Regions from separate parts of the Cellulomonas sp. P4_A2 genome, predicted to be linked through region 2. Evidence: predicted binding sites of a transcription regulator. Region 2 holds the regulator's gene; the other holds the start of a gene.

Region 1 (3,399 bases), on a different contig from region 2:
GGGACGCGATCTCGGCGGCCGCCTCGTGCTCCAGCGGGACCCCGAGCAGCCCTGCCGACCTCAGGAGCACTCGCTCCAGCTCGTCGGTGGCGTAGAAGTCGAGGTGCCCGGTGAAGCCGAACCGGTCGCGCAGCGGTGCCGGCAGCAGGCCGGCCCGGGTCGTCGCACCGACGACCGTGAACGGCGGCAGCGCCAACGGGATCGCGCTCGCACCCGCGCCCTTGCCGACGATCACGTCGACGCGGAAGTCCTCCATCGCCACGTAGAGGAGCTCCTCGGCGGGACGCGCCAGGCGGTGGATCTCGTCGATGAAGAGGACCTCGCCCTCCTCCAGCGACGACAGGACCGCGGCGAGGTCGCCGGCGTGCTGGATGGCCGGCCCGCTCGTGACGCGCAGCGACGCGGCCAGCTCGGCGGCGATGATCATGGCGAGCGTGGTCTTGCCGAGCCCGGGCGGCCCGGACAGCAGGACGTGGTCGGGTGCCCGGCCCCGCGCCTTCGCGGCCTGGAGGACCAGGGACAGCTGGTCGCGCACCACGCGCTGGCCGACGAACTCGTCGAGGTTCCGCGGTCGCAGCGCCGCCTCGGCGGCACGCTCGATGTCGTCGGCCGCCGGGCGGACCAGCGACTCGGCCCCGAACCGCTCGGTGACCATCTCCTCGTCGTCGTCAGGCATGCCCACCGCCCAGCGTCCGCAGCGCGGCGCGCAGGACCCCAGCGACCTCGTCCTCGCCGATCGGCCCCTCCGAGCCCTCGAGCACGGTCGAGACGGCGTCCCCTGCGGCGCGGGCGGTCCAGCCGAGCCCGACGAGCGCCTCCACGACCATGTCGCGGCGGTCGCCCGGGACGGCCCGCGCCGGGGCCGCCGACGCCACGGGAGCCGGCACCCCGATCCGGTCCTTGAGCTCGAGCACGATCCGCTGGGCGCCCTTGAGGCCGATCCCGGGTACGCGCTGCAGCGCCTTGAAGTCCTCGTCGAGGACCGCGCGGCGAAGGCCGTCGGGCGTGTGCACCGCGAGCATGGCCAGGGCGAGCCGCGGCCCGACGCCGCTGACGGTCTGCACGATCTCGAACACCTCGCGCTCGTCCGTGTCGGCGAACCCGAACAGCGTGAGCGCGTCCTCGCGCACGAGCAGCGAGGTGGCGAGCTGCGCCGACGAGCCGACCCGCAGGCCGGCGAGCGTGGCGGGCGTCGCGTGCACCAGGAGACCCACGCCGCCGACCTCGACGACGGCCGCGTCGAGCCGTACCGCCTGCACCGTGCCGTGGACCGAGGCGATCACCGGGCACCTCCCTCACGAACGACGTTGCGCATGCGCACATGCTGGCACACGCAGACGAACAGGTGTACGAGTGACACGCGACGCGCGCACGCGTCGGCCCACGGGTGGTCGGGCGACGGCACCCTCAGCCGCGTCGTCGGGCCGCCTGCTCCGCGGACGCCCACGCGCGCTGCGCCGCGGTCATGGAACCGGGAGCACGCTGCGGCGTCCCGAGGGCGCCGGCGGGCCTCCAGATGTGGCAGACGGCCAGTGCGAGCGCGTCGGCGGCGTCGGCGGGACGCGGGAGCTCCTCCAGGTGCAGGAGGCGCTGGACCATCGTCTGCACCTGCGCCTTGTCCGCGCGGCCGTTGCCGGTGACGGCGGCCTTGACCTCGCTCGGCGTGTGCAGCGCGACCGGGATCCGACGACGCGCCGCGGCGACCATCGCGATGCCCGCGACCTGCGCGGTCCCCATCACCGTGCGCAGGTTCTGCTGGGCGAACACGCGCTCCACGGCGACCGCGTCCGGGGCGTGCTCCTCGAGCCACTCCTCGATCTGCTTCTCGATGTGCAGCAGCCTCTGGTCCACGTCCCACAGGGCGTCCGACGTCGCGACACCCACCGCGACCATGGCGAGGCGCCGCCCCGGCAGACCGTCGACCACGCCGAGGCCGCACCGGGTCAGGCCAGGGTCGACTCCGAGGACGCGCACGCCGTCATGGTCGCAGCCGACCTGACCGGTTCCCGGGAGGCAGCGCCGACGCGAGAGGGACCCGGCCGACCGAGCGGCGGGGTCCCTCTCCAAGCGGTGGCGCGGGACTCAGTCCTCGTTCTCGAGCTCCGCCATGACCTCGTCGGAGGCGTCGAAGTTCGCGTAGACGTTCTGCACGTCGTCGGAGTCCTCGAGCGCGTCGATGAGGCGCAGGATCTTGCGCGCACCCTCGGCGTCGACCTCGATCTGCGTGGCCGGCCAGAACACGACGTCGGCCGAGTCGTACTCGATACCGGCGTTCTGCAGCGCGGTGCGCACCGGGACCAGGTCGGTGGCCTCGGAGAGGACCTCGAACGCCTCGCCGAGGTCGTTGACCTCCTCGCCGCCCGCGTCCAGGACAGCCTCCACGACCGAGTCCTCGTCCGTGCCCTCCTTGGGGACGATGACGACGCCCTTGCGGGAGAAGAGGTAGGAGACCGAGCCCGGGTCAGCCATCTGGCCGCCGTTGCGCGTGAACGCGACGCGGACGTCGGACGCTGCACGGTTGCGGTTGTCGGTGAGGCACTCGACCAGCACGGCGATGCCACCGGCGCCGTAGCCCTCGTACATGATCGTCGTGTAGTCGGCGCCACCGGCCTCCTGGCCGGAGCCGCGCTTCACCGCGCGGTTGATGTTGTCGATCGGGACCGACGACTTCTTGGCCTTCTGGACCGCGTCGAACAAGGTCGGGTTGCCGGCGAGGTCACCGCCGCCGGTGCGCGCGGCCACCTCGATGTTCTTGATCAGCTTGGCGAAGAGCTTGCTCCGCTTGGCGTCGACCACGGCCTTCTTGTGCTTGGTGGTGGCCCACTTGGAGTGACCCGACATCGCTTCAGCTACCTCTTCTCGTCCTGCTTCTCGTCCCGCGCGACCTCGACCCCGGCTGCAGCGCCGAGCCTCACAGGGTGTCGCGGACGATCTCTACGAACAGTTGGTGCACCCGGGTGTCCCCGGTGACCTCCGGATGGAACGAGGTCACGAGCAACGGGCCCTGGCGGACGGCCACGATCCTACCGGCGGCCGGGCCCGACTCCACTCGCGCGAGCACGGTGGCCGCAGGGCCGACCTCCTCGACCCACGGTGCCCGGATGAAGACGCCGTGCACGGGTCGGACATCAGTGCCGTCGATCCCCCTGATCTCCAGGTCCGTCTCGAACGACTCGACCTGCCGGCCGAACGCGTTGCGGCGCACCGTGACGTCCACCCCGCCGAGGGTCTGCTGACCCTCGATGCCGCCGAGCACGCGGTCAGCGAGCAGGATCATCCCCGCGCAGGAGCCGTAGGCCGGCATCCCGGCGCGCAGGCGGGCGCGGACCGGCTCGAACAGGTCGAACGCGCGCAGGAGCTTGTCCATCGTCGTGGACTCGCCCCCGGGCAGGACGAGCG
Region 2 (3,399 bases):
GGCACTGGCGCCTGCGGCGGATGGTCGAGCCGTCGTCCGAGGTCCGCGAGTCGACGACCCGCGAGTCCGGGTTTCGGCAGAACGGACAGTGCACCGGATCCCCTTCGAGTGCGTGACGCCGCGCGGCGGCGCGGCGTCGTCAACGCCTCCGTGACGGTAGGCCAGCGGCCGCCCGGTCGCAAGGCGCCTCCCACGGCACCTCGCACGCCCGGACGGCCGGGGACGTGGCGAGGGCGGCCCCCCGTCGTGGCGACCGCCCTCGCGGGGACGCCCCCGTCCCCAGATCACGGGCCGACTCGCCTCGGCGCCGCGCGTACCGCGGTCGGTGCCCACGGCTCGCGCCGCACGCACCCCGCACCTCCAGGCGAGCCCCCCAGCCCACCGTGTGAGGTAAGGCTAACCTAGCCGACCCGCGGGCCTCTGACAAACCTCTCCAGGATCCCGGCTCCCCGACCCCCGCCGCTCAGACGAGCAAGTCGGTGGAGCAGGTCGGTGGAGCAGGTCGGCGGAGCAGGTCAGTGGGGCGCGTCAATCGAGCAGCAGGTCGGCGAAGCGGGTCGGCGAGCAGGGACGGCCGAGCAGGCCGGTCCGACGGCTCAGTCGAGCGGGACGACGATCACCTGGCCGGCCATCAGACCGGCGTCCGGAAGCTCGTTCATGCGGACCAGCTCGAAGACGACGTCGCGCACGTCCTGGCCGGGATCGGCGATCTGGCTGGCGATCTGCCACATCGTCTCGCCCGGCTGCACCACGTGGCTCTCGACCTGCTGCGCGCTCTGCGGGCCGTCTGCGACGGCGCGGCCGGCCACCAGGACCGCCATGACGACCATCACCAGCGCGAGGAGCCAGAGCACGACACGGCCCCGCCCCGTGAGGGACAGGTGCGACAGCCCACGGTCGTCGACCGCGCGGACCGGGCGGACAGCGCGGGCAGAGCTGGTGCGTCCCGAGACCTTCGGCAGCGCCGGTGCCATCGCCATCGTGCTCATGATGTCCCTCGTCCTCGTTCGGCCGGGTGGATCCCGGCGGTCCTTCGTCGGTGGCGATCCACCGGAAATCCGGGGAACTCCTCCGCCGACCTTGTCGAACAGGTGTTCGTCGTACGTCTGTACGATGTCTACCAGCATCAGCCGACACTTGTCGAGACACGATCGAACAGATGTTTGATCTTCGTGCTCGAGTTCCCTAGGCTGGCGATGCAGGACAAGCGGACCACGAGCCACTGACACGACCGCCGGACGGCCTCACTCATCACCAGAGAACCGAGCATCGTCGCAGGTCAGAGGCTCGAGAGCACGGCAGCGGCAGAACAGGCGGAGCTCACGACCGCCCGACACAGGAGGAGCGCAGTGACGGACTCACGGGACACGTCCCAGCCCGACCAGGTCGACACGGACCTGGCGACGATCCACGCCCTCCCGGACGGCGCACCCGGCCCGGACGGCCTGACGGCCCGGCAGCGCCTGGTGCTCGACACCATCCGTTCGTCGGTCGAGTCCCGCGGCTACCCCCCGAGCATGCGCGAGATCGGCGAGGCCGTCGGGCTGACCAGCCCGTCGAGCGTCAAGCACCAGCTGACCGCCCTCGAGCGAAAGGGCTACCTGCGCCGCGACCCCAACCGGCCCCGCGCCATCGAGGTCGTGCACGCGGACGACTCGCGCGGCGTCGGCACGTGGACCGCGCCGGACGGCACCCGCGAGGCGTTCCCCGACCAGGCCGAGGGCGAGCGGATGCCCGCGCCGTCCTACGTCCCGGTCGTCGGCCGCATCGCCGCCGGTGGTCCGATCCTGGCCGACCAGGTCGTGGAGGACGTCTTCCCGCTCCCCCGCCAGCTCGTCGGAGACGGCGACCTCTTCCTGCTGAAGGTCGTCGGCGACTCGATGATCGACGCGGCGATCTGCGACGGCGACTGGGTCGTCGTGCGGCGCCAGCCCGTCGCGGAGCAGGGCGAGATCGTCGCGGCCATGATCGACGGCGAGGCCACGGTCAAGACGCTCAAGCGGATCGACGGCCACGTCTGGCTCATGCCGCACAACCCGGCGTACCAGCCGATCCCTGGCGACGAGTCGACGATCCTCGGGCGCGTCGTCAGCGTCCTGCGCAGCCTCTGATCCGTCCGCGGGTGCGCACGTGAGCGCAGCCGCGGCCCGGCAGGATCCGGCGCACCGGGCCATCCTGGAGCCGGCGCGACGTCGGACGAGAGGAACAGCTGATGCCCGGAAGGATCCCCGACCCCCGGATCAAGGACCTGTCCGCCCTCGACTCCCTGCGGGACGGCGGCGCGAGCTACGAGGACTGGTCCGTCGACCGGCTCCGGCACCGCGCGGCGGAACTCGACATCCCGGGGCGCTCCCGGATGCGCAAGGACGAGCTGATCGCCGCGCTGCGACGCCGCTGACGCGCGGTCAGAAGCCGAACTGCCGGGCGACCTCCCGGACGGCGTCCGCCGACCGCCGCAGGCCCCACAACTCGTCGTCCGTCAACGGGATCGGGAGCCGTTCTCCCACGCCGTCGTGCCCGACGATCGCCGGCACCGACAGGCAGACGTCGTCGATGCCGTAGTAGTCGGTGAGCAGCGACGACACGGGCAGCACCCGGCCCTCGTCCTTGAGGATCGCCTCGATGATCCGCGAGCCCGCCAGCGCGATCGCGTAGTTCGTCGCGCCCTTGCCCTCGATGATCCGGTAGGCGGACTCGACGACCTCGCGCGTGATGTCCTCCCGGTCCTGCCGGGTCAACGGGCCCCGGCCGCCCTGTCCCGGCCACTCCAGCAGCGGCACCGAGCCGATGCTCGCCGAGCCCCACAGCGGGAGCTCGCTGTCGCCGTGCTCACCGGCGATGTACGCGTGCACGTTCTGCACGGCGACGCCGGTGTACTGCGAGATGAGGTAGCGCAGGCGCGAGGAGTCCAGGACGGTTCCGGAGCCGAACAGCTGGGTCGACGAGAGCCCCGAGACCTGGAGCGCGGCATAGGTGACCACGTCGACGGGGTTGGTGACCATGACGTACACCGCGTTCGGCGCTACTTGTACAAGTTTGGGAAGGACGGCCTTCACGACCGCGATAGTCGCTCCGGCGAGCTCGATCCGGGACTGACCGGGCTTCTGCTTCGCTCCCGCGGTGAACATCACGACGTCGGCGTCGGCGCACACCGCGATGTCGTCGGAGCCGATCACCTGCGCCATGGGCATGAACTGGACGCCGTGCCCGAGGTCGAGCGCCTCCGCCTGCACCTTGGCGGCGTCGATGTCGTAGAGCGCGACCGTGCGCGCCGCCCCGCGCAGGAGGGCCGCGTACGCCATCGTCGAGCCGACCGCGCCTGCGCCCACGATCGCCAGCTTGGTGCCTCGCGCGGACCGGGAGGGTCGCAGTCCGAGGTCTTCCACGTCCAGGCTCTCG

The links. Region 2 encodes LexA, which represses DNA repair genes until DNA is damaged. Its sites were predicted from a motif close to TCGAACANNTGTTCGA; they were not measured.
Region 1: a site for LexA is predicted at 1,338-1,353, ahead of ruvA (Holliday junction branch migration protein RuvA). Genes of this name have one in related genera too.

The regions. Positions count from the first base shown of each region.
Region 1 covers NZ_JBFUHG010000018.1:21,710-25,108, forward strand. The annotation lists gene ruvB (Holliday junction branch migration DNA helicase RuvB) at 1-676, opposite strand, end outside; gene ruvA (Holliday junction branch migration protein RuvA) at 669-1,283, opposite strand; gene ruvC (crossover junction endodeoxyribonuclease RuvC) at 1,408-1,974, opposite strand; gene AC1DUE_RS15800 (YebC/PmpR family DNA-binding transcriptional regulator) at 2,083-2,841, opposite strand; gene pdxT (pyridoxal 5'-phosphate synthase glutaminase subunit PdxT) at 2,912-3,399, opposite strand, start outside.
Region 2 covers NZ_JBFUHG010000022.1:69,594-72,992, reverse strand. The annotation lists gene nrdR (transcriptional regulator NrdR) at 1-94, opposite strand, end outside; gene AC1DUE_RS17900 (LysM peptidoglycan-binding domain-containing protein) at 597-989, opposite strand; gene lexA (transcriptional repressor LexA) at 1,350-2,111, shown strand; gene AC1DUE_RS17890 (Rho termination factor N-terminal domain-containing protein) at 2,213-2,398, shown strand; gene AC1DUE_RS17885 (L-lactate dehydrogenase) at 2,406-3,399, opposite strand, start outside.